2 regions of the Polaromonas potterensis genome follow, and region 1 is predicted to be linked to the other one. Evidence: predicted binding sites of a transcription regulator. Region 1 holds the regulator's gene; the other holds the start of a gene.
What was found. The regulator sigma-54, encoded in region 1, starts transcription at its own class of promoters, with help from an activator protein. The targets are predictions, from matches to a motif close to TGGCANGNAANCTGCTTT.

Region 1 (7,686 bases):
GACATCAGGACGTGGCGGCTGGTTTTTTCTCGCGTGCGGAGCCGGCCACCATGTCAAAACGGAACAAGCGGCATTCGATCGGGCCGTTCCACATCGGCACACGGCGCGATTCTTTCAGGCGCATTTTTTGCGGCAGCTTCATGTCGGGCGTGAGCACATGGGCAGTCCAGCCGGCGTAGTTTTTCTTCCAGTGACTGGCCAGTTGTGGAAAGAAATCCGAGGCTTCTTCGCCGCTGGCGGTCTGCGCCTGCTCGCGGCCCGGATTGGCGCTGCGGTCGCGCCGCGGGCCATCCTCGGAATTCGCACGCTCGTCCTGCGGCAGAGGCTGGCCGAACTCGTCGATGCTCTGGCCCTGGAACTGCGTGTTACGGCGCTGGTCGCGCCCCTGCACCGACGGGATGCCGGCCACACCGGCCACATCAATCCGTTCGCCATAAGGCGGGTTCACCAGCATCACACCGGACGGCGCAGGCGGCATACGTTGCAGAGCGTCACCACCACGCAGTTGTATGGCGCTGGCCACACCCGCACGTTCGGCATTGCGCTCGGCAAAGTCGACCATGCGGAAAGACACATCGCTGCCGAAGATGGGCGCGGTGGGTTCGGTGATGGCGGCTTCGGCCTGGTCGAGCAAGCCTTCCCAGACATGCGGCTGGAAAGGCACAAATTTTTCAAACGCAAAACGCCGGCCCATGCCGGCGGCGATGTTGCGGGCGATCTGCGCCGCTTCAATCACGATGGTGCCGGAGCCGCAGCACGGGTCGTACAGCGGCACGCCCTGTTTGCAAAGCCCCTCCTCGCCGCTCCAGCCGCTGGCAGCCAGCATGGCGGCGGCCAGGGTTTCCTTCAGCGGGGCATCGCCCTTGTCTTCGCGCCAGCCGCGTTTGAACAGCGGCTCGCCCGAGGTGTCGATGTAGAGGGTCACGGTGTCTATGGTCAGGTGCACGTACACACGCACATCGGGCCAGCGGGTGTCGACATCGGGGCGCACATCGTATTTGTCGCGGAAGCGGTCGGCGATGGCGTCCTTGATCTTGAGCGCGGCAAAGTTCAGGCTGGTCAACGGGCTGTGTTGCGCCGTGACCTCGATCTTGAAGGTCTGTTTGGGCGTGAACCAGATTTCCCAGGCCACGGCGGCGGCGGCGTTGTAGAGGTCTTGTTCGCTGCGGTACTGGTTGTGCTGCAGCTCGATCAGCACACGCTGGCTCAGACGGCTGTGCAGGTTGAGCTGCAGCGCGTCGCGCCAGGAGCCGGCCACCTGCACGCCGGCGCGCCAGGCCTTGCCCTGGGTGCCGGTGATACGTTTGACCTCGGCGGCCAGCAGTTCCTCGACACCTGCGGCGCAAGGTAAAAATAGTTGAAGTTGGTTCATATGTGGGGCCTCTAGGGATTTCTAGAAATTCGGTTATCGGGATGCAGGGCAAGGCGTGCGGCGCGCAGGACACCGGAATGCACTTCGGTGCATGAGGATTCCGAGCACCGCGCAACGCGGCCAAGCGCCCGAGAACCGGATTTATAGAAATCCCCCGTTATAGGGATTTTCGCAGGTTCGCCGGTGCGATGCGCAAAGCCTCGCGGTACTTGGCCACGGTGCGGCGTGCGCATTCGATGCCCTGCTCCTTGAGCATTTCGGAAATCTGGTTGTCGCTGAGCGGTTTGGTCAGGCTCTCTGAGGCGACAAACTGCTTGATCAGCGCCCGCACCGCCGTGCTGGAGGCATTGCCGCCGGTTTCCGTGCCCAGCGCCGAACCAAAAAAATACTTCAGCTCGAAGGTGCCAAACGGCGTGTTCATGTATTTGGCCGTGGTCACGCGCGAGATGGTGGACTCGTGCAGGCCCAACTCGTCGGCGATTTCGCGCAACACCAGCGGACGCATGGCGAGTTCGCCATGGGTGAAGAAGTTTTTCTGCCGCTCGACAATCGCGCTGCTGACCCGCAGGATGGTGTCAAAACGCTGCTGGATGTTTTTGATGAACCAGCGCGCCTCCTGCAGGCGCTGCTGCAGGGCCTGGCCGTTCTGGCCCCGGTTCTGCTTGAGCGCATTGGCATAAATGTCGTGCACCCGCAGGCGCGGCATCACGTCGCTGTTGAGCGAAACCTTGAAGCCGCGGCCGGACTTGACCACGATCACATCGGGCACGATGAGGTTGCGCTCGACGTTGACAAAACGCCGGCCCGGCTTGGGGTCCAGCCGGCCTATCAGTGCAATCGCGGCCTTGATCACGGTGTCGGGAAAACCGCACAGCTGCGACAGACGCTTGACGTCGCGTCGAGCCAGCAACTCCATGGGTTGCTGGCACATGGCGATGGCGGCGCGGGTTTCGTCGGAGTTTTTGCACTCCAGCAGTTGCAGGCCCAGGCACTCGGCCAGGTTGCGCGCGCCCACGCCGGCCGGCTCCATGTGTTGCAACAGCTTCAGGGCCACGGTGAACTCGTGCACCATCGCTTCGACTTGTTCCAGGTCGTCCCCGGCCAGACCCGCGGCCAACTCGGCCAGGCTGTCTTCCAGGTACCCGTCGTCGTTGAGCGATTCGATAAGAAAATGCAGCGCCGCCCGGCCTTCGGGCATCAGGCGCAGGGACAGCGCCTGGCGGTGTAAATGGTCTTGCAGCGATTCATGGCTGCGCGCCAGATCGGCGGCATCGACCTCGCTGTCGTCGTTGTTGTTTTTGCGCGGCGCGGCGTCGCCGCCCCACTCGTTGTCGTCGGGCGCGGTGTCGACACTGCCGTCGCCGTCCCAGCTTTCCTCAAGTTTGGCCTCGCTGCTGGGTTCAGCCTCATTTTGGCTTGTAGCCCCCGCGCCATCTGCGCTGACAGCTATGGAATCCGTAGCAGATTCAAACTCACGGGTTTCCTGGCTGACCGGCGTGTCGGCCTGGACCAGGCCAAAGTCTTCGCGCGGCGCGGCTTCTTCGGAGACTTCAAGAAAAGGATTTTCGTCGAGCATCTGCTCGACTTCCTGGCTCAGCTCCAGGGTAGACAGTTGCAGCAGGCGAATCGATTGCTGCAACTGGGGCGTCAGCGCCAGATGCTGCGAAACGCGTAGGGACAGGCCTTGTTTCACGACATCCCTAAGTGCGCGACAAAGCGGGTTGGGATGTATGAACCAAGCGGGGGCCGCGCAACCGGCTTTGCCGGGGCGCAGGCGCCGCCCCCTGCAGGGGGGAGGGAGCTACACGCAGTGAGCGACAAAGGGGGGGAGCCAAAGTGATCACATCTTGAAATGTTCGCCCAGGTAAACCCGGCGCACATCGGCATTGTTCACAATTTCAGAAGGGGTGCCCGTGGCCAGCACGTGGCCATCACTGATGATGCAGGCATGGTCGCAAATGCCCAGGGTTTCACGCACGTTGTGGTCGGTGATCAACACGCCGATGCCGCGGGACTTCAGGAAACCGATGATGCGCTGGATCTCGATCACGGCAATCGGATCGATACCGGCAAAAGGTTCGTCCAGCAAGATAAAACGCGGCTGCGTGGCCAGCGCCCGGGCGATCTCGACACGGCGCCGCTCGCCGCCCGACAGGGCAGGCGCGGGTGAATCACGCAGGTGGTCGACGCGCAAATCCTGCAGCAAGGCGTCCAGGCGTTCGTTGATGGCCTTGGCGCTCAGCGGCTTGCCGGCTTCGTCGGCCTGCAGCTCCAGCACGGCGCGCACATTCTGCTCGACCGTGAGTTTTCGGAAAATCGAGGCTTCCTGCGGCAGATAACTCAGGCCCAGGCGCGAACGCTTGTGGATGGGCATGTGTTCGATGGACTCGCCGTCGATGGTGATCTCGCCGGCGTCGGCGCGCACCAGCCCCACGATCATGTAAAACGACGTTGTTTTGCCGGCGCCGTTGGGGCCTAACAGACCCACAACTTCGCCTTTTTGCACCGTCAGCGAAACATCCCGCACCACCTTGCGGCTGCCGTAGGACTTTTGCAGGCCGGTGGCCACCAGGCGGCTGATGGGCGCGGTTTCCGGAGACACATTCATGGCGTCGGTGTTATTTTTTGTCATTGCCCAGCGTGGTACTGGGCCGCAGAACAGGCGCCGACCCGGAGGGCGCCGCCGGGGCGCCGGGGGCGCCCGCTGCGGGGGCCTGGTTGCGCGGCGCCAGCAGGGCGCGAATCCGGCCCGAGGGGTTGCTGGCCGTGCGGGCTTTCTCGCCGCTGTCGACGGTGAACACGTCGGTCGGGTTGTCGTAAACAATCAGGTTGCCGTGGGTTTCGTCAGCCAGGGTCGCGCCTATGTAGCGACGCAACACGGCCTGGCGGATGAACTTGACGGTGTCGGCGCGGCTGTCGTATTCGATACGTTCGCCTTCACCTTCAATGTATTCGTCGACCAGGTCGCGCTTCTTGCGATAAAACGCCAGCTTGCCGGGCGCCGCGACCACGATGGCGCGCTGGTAACCCTCGGCGTCCTGGATCACATCGACCTGCGCACCCCGGATGATGATGGTGCCCTTGGTGATCACCACGTTGCCGGTGAACACACTGGTTTGATTGAGGTCGTCATGACGCAGGGCGTCGGCCTCGGCGTTCATGGGCTGGTCGCGATCGGCCTTTTCAGCCGCAACCGGAAAGACCGCCAGGGTGGCGGCCAGCATCAGTACACAGGCGGGGTAGTTCATAAAGGCACGAATCTTGCTGCTTTGGTGGTGTTGCTTCATTGTAGCCATGGCACTCCCCGGAATTGGCAAGGTGCATAAAAAACCCGCCGGATCAGGGCGGGTGAGGCGAAATACCCGGCGGCGGCATCCAGCTGGCCGCTTGGGGATTAAGCTTTTCGGGCCTGGGTAATCAGGTAGTCCGTCACCAGCAGCGCGCGATCCATGGTTTTTGCCAGTTCGCCTGAAGTATAGAAACGCCCGGCCACGCCCAGGGCTGGCACGCCGTCCACCTTGTAGGCGTCTTGCAACTGCGTGGCCTTGCGAGCCTTGGTGGCGATGCCAAAGGAGTTGTACATTTCCACAAACTTGGCCTTGTTGATGCCTTGCTTCTCGGCCCAGGCGGCCACCAGCTCGGGGGTGTTCAGCATCTGCTTTTCGTTATGAATCGCGAAAAACACCTTTTTGTGGAGTTCGTCGACCTTGTTCATGGCTTCCAGCACATAGTAAAGACGCTGCTGCGGCTCGAAGTCGGCGCGGAAGGACACCGGCACACGCCGCACCGCCACGTCTTGGGGCGCTTTTTTGCTCCAGGCGTCAAACGCCGGCTCAAACTGGTTGCAGTGCGGGCAGCTGTACCAGAAAAACTCCACCACCTCGACCTTGCCGGCCGGCGCGTCGACCGGTGCGCGTTTGTCGAGCAGCAGGTAATCGCGGCCTTCCTGGGGCGCTTGGCCCTGGGCCTGGGCCGAGGTTGTCAAAGCGCCCAGGGAAGCGGCGGCAGCCACGGAAGCGGCGGATATCGAAAATTCACGTCTTTGCATCAAGCATTTCTCCATTAGTGCGACAGGTTGGACACCCTGGCCTCAGAAAGTTCAGCGCTGAACCCGGACCAGGGCAGTTTCGATGCCGCTGCCATCCAGGCGCTCCTTGGCTTTGTCGGCATCCTCTTTTTTATCAAACGGCCCGAGGCGCACGCGAAACACGGTGCGGCCCGACTGTTCGCGCTCGGTGACCTTGGCTTCCAGGCCCATCAGCGAGATTTTGGCGCGCTGCTGCTCGGCGTCTTCAGGCGTGCGGAAAGCCCCGACCTGCACAAAATAATTGAAAGGGTCCGGGCCGGACGCAGTGGCCGGCGTCGCCAGCTTGGCTTTGGCCAGGTCACCGATGGGGTCGGCCGATGGCGGTTTCGCGGGCTTGACGGTCGGGTCGGCCACGGGTTTCTGCGCGGTCACAGGCGCTTGCGGCGTGACATCGGTCACCGGGCCGCCGGACGCAGTGGCCGCCGCTGGCGCGGACGCCGGTTTGGCCGGATTTTTGCCGTACAACGGTGCGTTCGGGTTCCAGTTCTGGTTCTTTTTGGCCTCGGCCGCGTCATGGTCGGGGTTGCGCGACTGGCCCTTGTTCATGAAAGGCACGGGCACCTTGGTGATGTAAACGGCCACGGCCAGCGCCGCGGCCAAGCCAATCAGCGCGCCAATGATCAGGCCCAGAAAGGTGCCGCCGCGTTGTGGGTTCATGCCTGGCCGGCTGGGCCGGTGGGAGGGGGTACGCGCCATGGTCTCATCATTCCTTACATTTTGCGCGGGGCATCAACACCCAGCACGGCGAGGCCATTGTGCAACACCTGCGCCGTCGCCGCGACCAGGGCCAGGCGCGCGAGTTTGACCACGGCGTCATCAACCAGGATGCGCTCGGCATCGTAATAGCTGTGGTAACAGGCGGCCAGTTCGCGCAGGTAAAACGCCACGTCGTGCGGCGCAAAACCGCTGGCGGCGTTGCTCAGCATGTCGGGGTATTTGGCGATCAGCAGCATCAAGGCCTGGGCCTGCGGGCTGTCCAGCGCTGACAGGTCCACCGACTTGAGTTCGGCCTCGTCGCCGCCCCAGGCGGTCAGCACCGAGCAGATGCGGGCATGGGCGTATTGCACGTAATACACCGGGTTTTCGTTGTTTTTCGCCAGCGCCAGGTCGATGTCGAAGATGTATTCGGTGTCGGGCTTGCGGCTGAGCAAAAAGAAACGCACGGCGTCCTTGCTGGTCCACTCGATCAGGTCGCGCAAGGTCACATAACTGCCGGCGCGTTTGGATATCTTGACCTCTTCGCCATTGCGCACGACCCGCACCATGGTGTGCAAGACGTAGTCGGGGTAGCCCTGAGGCACACCCTCATTGGCCGCCTGCAGACCGGCGCGCACCCGGGCAATCGTGCCGTGGTGGTCCATGCCCTGGATGTTGATGGCCTTGCTGTAGCCGCGCTCCCATTTGGCCAGGTGGTAAGCCACGTCAGGCACAAAATAGGTGTAGCTGCCGTCGCTCTTTTTCATCACACGGTCTTTGTCGTCACCGTAGTCGGTGGACTTGAGCCACAAAGCGCCGTCCTGCTCGTAGGTCTTGCCGGCGTTCTTGAGTTTGGCCACCGTGGACTCGACCCGGCCCGAGCTGTACAGGCTGGACTCCAGGTAGTAGTTGTTGAACTTGACCGAGAAGGCTTTGAGGTCCAAATCCTGCTCGTGGCGCAGGTAGGCAACGGCGAACTGGCGGATCGAGTCGGTGTCTTCCACGTCGCCCGAGGCGGTGTATTCGCGGTCGTCGGACTTGACGGTTTTTTTGGCCAGGAAGTCAGCCGCGATATCGGCGATGTAGTCGCCGTTGTAGGCCGACTCCGGCCAGCCGGCGTCGCCGGGCTTGATGCCCTTGGCGCGCGCCTGCGTGCTGGCAGCCAGCGTCTGGATCTGCACACCGGCGTCGTTGTAATAAAACTCGCGATAAACCTCGGCGCCCTGGGTGACAAACAGGTTGCAGATGGCGTCACCCAGGGCGGCCTGGCGGCCATGGCCCACATGCAACGGCCCGGTCGGGTTGGCCGACACAAACTCGACAATCATGCGCTGGCCGTTGGCGGCCTGGGTGCCGTAGCCGGGTCCGGCCTTGAGCACTTCGCGCACGGTTTCTTGCTTGGCTGCGGGTTTGAGGCGGATGTTGATGAAGCCGGGGCCGGCGATCTCGATGGCGTCCACCCAACGCTCGAAAGCCGGGGCTTTCAGCAGGAGGGCGCGCAGGTTCTCGGCCAACTGGCGGGGATTGAGTT
Region 2 (7,686 bases), 560 kb from region 1:
GGACAGCGGCACGGGCGTGCCACCCAGCATTTCAATGAACTTGGCCAGGTTCTGGTCATAGACCCGGACCTTCAGTCCTTTCACATCGGCCAGTTTTTCGATGGGCTTGGAGCACATGAGAATTTGCGGGCCGAAGGGCCAAACGCCCAGCAGCTTGACGCCGAACTGCTTTTGCAGCCGCTCGTCGACGGTCTGGAAATAAGCCTTGCCCACCTTGCGGCTGGTGGCGTAGTCGGGGCTGGCGCCCACCAAATCGAGACCCAGCAGCGTCGGCTCGTCGCGCGAGTTCTGCGAAACCCGCAGCGACACCAGGTCGAACAGGCCGGTCTTCATCACCCGCAACTGCTCGGTGTCCTTGATGCCCAGCGTGTCGATCGGCTTGTAGTCCACGTCGATCGGCAGCCCGGTGCGCGCCGCGAAGTTCTCGAAGAAGGGTTGCTCCTTGTTCTTCTGGATCAGGCCGGTGGCCAGCGGCTGGCCGATGGCCTTGAACTTGAGTCTGTCCTGGGCATAAGCGGGCAAGGCCAGGGTCGCGGCAAGGCCGGCCACGACGGCAAAAGTCTTGAAGCAGGGAGGGTATGACATGACAAACTCCAGTCGATTGAAAAGTGCAGGTGGATGGAAAGGGCGGCGGGAATAAGTTCGTGGCGTTGACGGGACGCATCAGGTTTAAGCGCTGCGGTCCAGCAGCCGAGCGATGGCGGGCGGCAAACCGCGATTCGGCTTGATTGGTGGCGGGGCAAAACTGCCGCGCAGCGCCATGCCCGGCTGCAGCGCGGCCAGGGTCTCGGCATGGCGCACGGCGCTGGAGACGCCGTCCACCACGGGCACCGGCAACTGGCCCCGGAGCGAACGCGCCAGGCCAGCCAGCGGCGCGCCGGCCAGCACGATGACGTCGGCACCGTCTTCGTCGACCGCACGTTCGGCCAGCGCCTTCAAGGCCTGGGCGTGCTCGTCCTGCACCTGGCCGATGCTGGCCAGGGGCCGGTCCAGCGCACGAATGCTGGCCAGGCGCGAGCCCAGGCCATAAGACTCGACCACCTCGCGGTACCAGGCCTGGATGCGTTGCGAAATCGCGATGATGGAAATGCGGTTGCCCAGCAGGCAGGCACTGGCCAGCGCGGCCTCGGTCAGCCCGGTCACCGGCAGCGGCAAGGCTTCGCGCAGGCCGGTGAGCCCGGGGTCGCCAAAGGCCGCCACCACTACCGCGTCAAAACGCTGATGGTGTTCCGCGGCCAGTTGGGCCGCCGCGTAAGCGCCTATCAAGGCCTCGAAACGTGTTTCGATATAAGCCACACCAAAAGGGGCTGTCAACACTTCGATCTCCGTGCCAGCCGAGGCGCTGCGTTGCGCTTCGCTGCGGATTAATTCGGACACGCTGTCCGAGATATTCGGATTGATGAGCAAGAGTTTCATGCTGGCCTTTCGGATCGACGCGGCAGCAGCGAGGGAGCACCACAGGCCAGGAACAGACCTCGCCCGGCGCGGCCGAGGAATTCGCGGCCGTCCCAGACCACCTCGCCGCGTGACAAGGTGAGGCCGGGCCAGGCCTTCAAGCGCATGCCTTCGTAGGGCGTGTGGTCCACCGCATGGTGCAGCTGCGTGTTGTGCAAGACAAACTCGCGTTCGTCCCAGATCACCAGGTCGGCATCGGCCCCGATGGAGATGCTGCCCTTGCGCGGATGCAGGCCGTAGGCTTTGGCCGGGTTGGTCGCGGTCAGCTCCACGAATTTTTCGAGCGTGATGCGCCCACCCAGCACCCCTTCCGAATACAGCAGCGCCATCCGTGTCTCAATGCCGGCCAGGCCGTTTGGAATATGGCGGAAGGAGACCTCTTCGCCACCGGGTTGCTTGCCCTCGGTGCCGTCGTAGTTGAACGGGGCGTGGTCGGAGGAGAACAAGGTGAACAAGCCGTCATTGAGGCCATTCCAGATCACCTCCTGGTTGGCCTTGTCGCGCGGCGGTGGGCTGCAAATACAACGTGCACCGTGGTAGCTGTCGTCCAGCCCCAAATCCTCGGCGGTCAGGAACAGGTATTGCGGGCAGGTTTCGGCAAACACCTGCAGCCCCATGCCACGCGCCTGGCGGATCTGCTCCACCGCTTCACGGCCGGAAACATGCACGATCAGGATGGGCACATCCACCAGTTGCGACAAGGCGATGACACGGTGTGTCGCTTCCCGCTCCACCAGCATGGGCCGCGCATGGGCGTGATAACGCGGCGCGGTGCGGCCTGCGGCTTCCAGCCGTTTGGTCAACCATTCGATGCAATCGGCATTTTCCGCATGCACCATGGCCATGGCACCATGCTGGCGCGCCACATCCAGCACGTCGAGAATCTGGCCGTCATCCAGTTTCAAGTCGTCGTAGGTCATGTAAATCTTGAACGAGGTGTAACCCTCGGCGATCAGCGCCGGCAGCTCCACGTTCAGGACTTCCGGCGTCGGGTCACTGACGATCAGGTGAAAGGCGTAGTCGACATGCGCGCGGCCCTGGGCCCGCTGGTGGTAGTCGGCCACCGCGGCGCGCAGCGACTGGCCCTTCTCTTGTGCGGCGAACGGGATCACGGTGGTGGTGCCGCCGCAAGCCGCCGCACGTGTGCCGGTGTCAAAATCATCGGCCATGCGTAGGGGCGGCGGCATGGGCTGGTCCAGGTGGCAATGGGCGTCCACACCGCCGGGCGTGACCACGCGGCCGGCGGCGTCGATTTCCCTTGCACCGCGGCCCAGCGCCGTCCCCAGTTGGACAATTCGCCCGTCGGTCACACCGATGTCGGCGTCGTAGCTGTCGCTGGCGGTGGCAACACGTGCATTTCTGATGACAAGATCAAATACTGCCGGGCTCATACAGCGGCCTCGTGCGCACCATCTTGGCGAATCAGTGTCATCTTTAGTGCAAACATTGTTGTCAACAATTCATTTACGATTTTGTTTTGGTGCGTCGTCATAGTCATCTCAAGAATAGGAAGCTCTTTGCAAATTCCGGGCCTGCGTGTGACGCCAGCCTCCGGTGTGGTGCTTAATATCTGCCAGCGACAAAATGTCAACAATAGTGTTTACACTTATGCCGACAAATATTTAAAAGTCCGCGCCGAAAAGTGCGTCCATGCCTTATTCTTGTGAGCCACCCTCTATCAGGAGCCCGCCATGATCCAGCCCGTCCGCCTGGGTGTGTTGACACCTTCTTCCAATACCGCCCTGGAGCCGCTGACCAGCGCCATCGCCGCCGGCCTGCCCGGCGTGAGCGCGCACTTCTCGCGGTTCAAGGTGACGGAGATTTCCCTGCAGGCCCAGGCCCTGGGGCAGTTTGACGACAGCAAAATCCTGGCGGCCGCCGACCTGCTGGCCGATGCCAAGGTCGACGTGATTGGCTGGAGCGGAACCTCCTCCGGCTGGCTGGGCTTCGAGGCCGACCAGCGCCTGTGTGAACGTATCCGTGAACGCACCGGCATCCCGGCCACCACGGCCGTGCTGGCGCTCAACGAGTTGCTGGCGCTGCGCGGCATCACCCGGCTGGCCCTGGTCACGCCTTACACCACGGACGTGCAGCAGCGCATCGTCGACAACTACCGCACCCTGGGCATTGAGATCGTGGCCGAGCGCCACCTGGGCATCTGCGTCAACCATGACTTTGCGCTGGTCCCGCCTGACACCTTGCGCACCCTGATGAGCGAGGTCGCCACAGCGCGCCCGCAGGCCATCACCACGTTCTGCACCAACCTGCACGCGGCGGGACTGAGCGAGGCCGTGGAGGCCGACCTGGGCATCCCGCTGCTGGATACCGTGAGCACCACGGTGTGGGGCATGTTGCGCGCCGCCGGGGTGGATCCGGCAGCGGTTCGCGGCTGGGGCCAGTTGTACGGCTGGCGCTGAAACACGCCATGCCCAATAAACCCCTTGGTAAGATGGCGCTGCCCCGCGTGGCCAGGGACACGCGTGCCGAACCTCTGGCAGTTGTGCCGGCTTGTGTCGACCCATCGCCCCACCTTCACCCGTCCACCATGACCCGCAGCGCGCGAAAAACTCCCCCTGAGGTTCGTCTTGAACGTGAAACAGCGAACGACGACATCTACGAACGCATTTACGGCGCCATCGTCGAACACCGGCTGCACCCGGGCACCAAGCTCGGCGAAGACCGCCTGGCCACAATCTTCGGCGTGAGCCGGGCACGGGTACGCGAAGTGTTGGCACGCCTGGCGCATGAGCAGATCGTCGACCTGTACCCGCAGCGCGGCGCCTTTGTCGCCAAACCCTCGCCCGAACAAGCCATCGATGTGTTTGAGGCGCGCCGGCTGATCGAGCCGGCGCTGCTGCGCCGCCTGATCCACACCTTGACCTCCGAAAAAGTCGCACGCCTGCGTCAACACCAGGAGCTCGAACTGGACGCTCGGCGGCGCGATGACAAACGTGCGGTGGTGCGTCTTTCCGGCGAGTTTCACCAGTTGCTGGGCGTGCTGGCCGGCAACGCGGCCCTGGCACGCAGCATCCGCGAGTTGTCGACGCTGACCTGCCTGATCATCATTCTGTACGACGCACCCACCGCTTCCAGCTGCCGCGCGGACGAGCACTGCAACATCATTGATGCGATTGCAAAACGCGACAGCGCACGCGCCGAACAGTTGATCCTGGAACATCTGAACCACATCGAAAGCAGCCTCAAGCTCGACAGCTCGACCGAAGAGGTGGACCTGGAAGCCGTGTTCGGGTCCTGAGGCCGAACACGCAGCGCGGCCAGGACGGCGCGCGGCGCTTCAGGGCTGTTGCAGCAACCTGACCAGCTGGTTGCTGGTGTTGCGCAGGCGCTGGGCCAGCAGCTGGGTGATCTTCACCACCAGCTTGGCGCCCACGCCGGGGTGGCGGCGTATCAGTTGTCCGATCGCGGCGCGGCCCAACACCGCGGCTTCCACCGTGTCAATCGCCGTGCAGCTGGCGTAACGCACATCACTGTCGAACATGGACATCTCGCCCAGGGAGGTGCCTTCGATCACCACGCCCAGCCGCGAACTGTGGTCCTGCGTCACGGGATCATGCGCGCGCGGCGGTGTGGCCTTGCTCACATCGACGGTGCCGCTGAGCAGCAACAACATCCAGTCGCTTTTGTCGCCCTCGCGGATCAAGACCTGGCCGGGCTGGGCCCGGATCAGCAACATGGCCTCGCCCAGGGTGTCGAGCTCTTCCGGCGTGAAGTCTTCCAGCAGGGGTGAATGTTGCAGCACGCCCGGCCCACGCCCGGACATGTGCTGGCAGCAACCCAACAACTCCAGCCCGGCCTGGCGCAGCTCTTCTTCCAGTTGCATGGCCGCAGCGTGTGCGGCCTGGTCCCGGGCATCGCCCAGCGGCGCATGCCCGCCCTGGGACGGCGCGGCGCCGGGGTTCAGGGCACTTGCTGCAGCCATGTGGCTATCTCCTCAATTGCGGCGTCACTTGCGGCAGTCAACGCACGCACGCCGCCAGCCGCGTCGCTGCTGGGCGCCGGGCGCTGCACCGTGATGTTGCGCTGGGCCAGCAGTTTTTCGCCGGCCGGGGTGTATTCCACCAGCGTGGCACGCAGCCGGACCAGACCGACGCTGCTGGTAGGCGTGTCGAACAGCTGGCTGAACTCTTCCAGCTCCAGTTGCAGCACCCGGGGCAAGACGTCCGGGTGGGCGCGGCGGTTCAGGGCCGGCCCCTCACCGGCGGTGAGCACGGCGCGCTGGCGGCTGAGTGCCTCGCGCAGCCGCTGGCGCAGCAGCTGCGCTGGCGGCATGCTCCAGCGCGCCTGCGAATAAGGCCGCAACTGCTGCGCATCGGCATAGGCCAGCCGGTACAACACCGCCTGGTTGTCCAGCGCCCCGCCTGGCGTCCCCACGTCGGCCAGCGCCAGCGGTGGCAGCGGGGCCTGCCGCGTCATGAGCGGCGTGGTCAAGGGGCCGGGGCCAAAGTCATACAAGGCCGCGCGCACCGGCTTGTCGGGCAAGGCGGAACAGGCGCCCAGCAGCAGCGCAACCAACACCACCAAGCCAAATCGGCCTCCAGCCCTTAAGGGACGGTCGCAAGCAGCTACGCTATTTATAGCAAATAGGGGGCTCATGGTTTTCCTCCGGGAGCGGTGAAGCCGGCCTCGCCCGGGCCGGGCGTGGGCGGGCCGTTGCCAAAAATCAGCGACTGCGGGTTGTCGTCCACCGCGTTGACGGTGCGCCTGAGCTGGCGCATGGCGCGGGCGGTTTCCTCTGCTACCTCGCCCAGGCGCGGCAAGGTCGCCGCGCTAAAGGTTTCCACCGTGGCCGCCAGGGCCGCGCCGCCTTCGCTGACCTTGTCGAGGGGACCGCCCTTGGCGTTGAGGCGATCCGCCGTGGCGGTCACTGCGGTGGCGGTTTTGGACACATCGTTGGCGGCGGTTTTCAGCGACTTCATGGTGGTGCTGGCTTCCTGGCTGAGCTGGGGCATGGAGGCCACGACCGGCTCCAGCTGCAGGGCCAGCTTGTTGAGGCTGTCGGCGGCCTGGCCAAACTGCTGGACCGTGGTCATCAAGGCCTGCTGGTTGTCGTTGGCCAGCAGCTTGTTGAGCTGGGTGCCGGCCGCTGCGACCTGACCCAGGATCACCTCGGCTTTGTCCAGCATCTGGTCCAGCTGGCCGGGCTTGAGGGGTATCCGCGGCGGGTCGTCGTCATTGGGCACCAGCAGCGCTGTGGTCGCGGGGCCATCGTCTTCGAGCTGGATAAAACCCAGCCCAGTGACACCTTGCGAGCTGACGCTGGCCACCGTGGTTTTGGTCAGCGGCGTGCCTTTATCGACCGAGATACGCACCAGCACATTGCCCTTGATCTTGTGGTCAAACCCAATGAACTCGACCTTGCCGACCGGCACGCCGCGAAAACGCACCTGCGCCTGCGGCTGCAGGCCGGAGAGGGTTTCGCGGGTGGACATTTCAAACAGGTGGCGTGTGCCGCTGTCGCGGGTCAGCCAGACGGCCAGCACCGCCAGCAGGGCAGCCACCGCCAGCACAAAAGCGCCGGCGGCCATGGCATGGGCTTTGTTTTCCATCTCGGGACTCCTGAAAATCTAGACCGTAAAAGGATATTCACGCAGCAGCTGCATCGCCCGCTGGCCGCGTTCACCCAGGAAAAAATTGCGAATAAAAGGATGCGAAAAAGCGATCACGTCTTTGGGCGGGCCGCTGACAATGACTTTCTGCTCGGCCAGCACGGCAATCCGTGTGCTCAGCTCGAACAAGGTGTCCAGGTCGTGCGTGACCATCACCACCGTGAGCGCCATGTCGCGGTGCAACGAGCGCAGCAAGGCGCAAAAACTGTCGGAGCTGTCCGGGTCCAGCCCGGCGGTCGGTTCGTCCAGCAGCAGCAGCGGCGGGTCCATGATCAGGGCGCGCGCCAGCGACACCCGTTTGACCATGCCGCCGGATAAATCGCTGGGCATCTTGCCCGCATGTTCGGGGGCCAGCCCGACCATCTGCAGTTTGACCATCGCGGCTTCATAAATCAGCGCGCTGGGCAAGGTCTTGAGTTCACGCAAGGGGAAGGCAATGTTTTCCAGCACCGTGAAGGCCGAGAACAAAGCCCCCTGCTGGAACAACATGCCGACCCGGCTGGCCGCACCTTTTTTGCCGAGTTCGGCCGCCGGTTTGCCCAGCACTGTGATCTCGCCCTGCGCCGGATGTTCGAGTCCCAGGATTTGCCGCAGCAACACGGTT

Region 2: a site for sigma-54 is predicted at 2,972-2,989, ahead of hydA (dihydropyrimidinase). Genes of this name have one in related genera too.

The regions. Positions count from the first base shown of each region.
Region 1 covers NZ_JAWQLX010000001.1:583,185-590,870, reverse strand. Annotated here, with positions in the region: gene R6254_RS02820 (THUMP domain-containing class I SAM-dependent RNA methyltransferase) at 5-1,372, opposite strand; gene R6254_RS02815 (RNA polymerase factor sigma-54) at 1,530-3,065, opposite strand; gene lptB (LPS export ABC transporter ATP-binding protein) at 3,213-3,980, opposite strand; gene lptA (lipopolysaccharide transport periplasmic protein LptA) at 3,991-4,620, opposite strand; gene R6254_RS02800 (thiol:disulfide interchange protein DsbA/DsbL) at 4,767-5,420, opposite strand; gene R6254_RS02795 (SPOR domain-containing protein) at 5,472-6,155, opposite strand; gene argS (arginine--tRNA ligase) at 6,170-7,686, opposite strand, start outside.
Region 2 covers NZ_JAWQLX010000001.1:21,514-29,199, forward strand. Annotated here, with positions in the region: gene R6254_RS00120 (TRAP transporter substrate-binding protein) at 1-585, opposite strand, end outside; gene R6254_RS00125 (aspartate/glutamate racemase family protein) at 670-1,416, opposite strand; gene hydA (dihydropyrimidinase) at 1,413-2,846, opposite strand; gene R6254_RS00135 (maleate cis-trans isomerase family protein) at 3,147-3,872, shown strand; gene R6254_RS00140 (GntR family transcriptional regulator) at 4,001-4,711, shown strand; gene R6254_RS00145 (Crp/Fnr family transcriptional regulator) at 4,751-5,395, opposite strand; gene R6254_RS00150 (ABC-type transport auxiliary lipoprotein family protein) at 5,374-6,069, opposite strand; gene R6254_RS00155 (MlaD family protein) at 6,066-7,022, opposite strand; gene R6254_RS00160 (ABC transporter ATP-binding protein) at 7,041-7,686, opposite strand, start outside.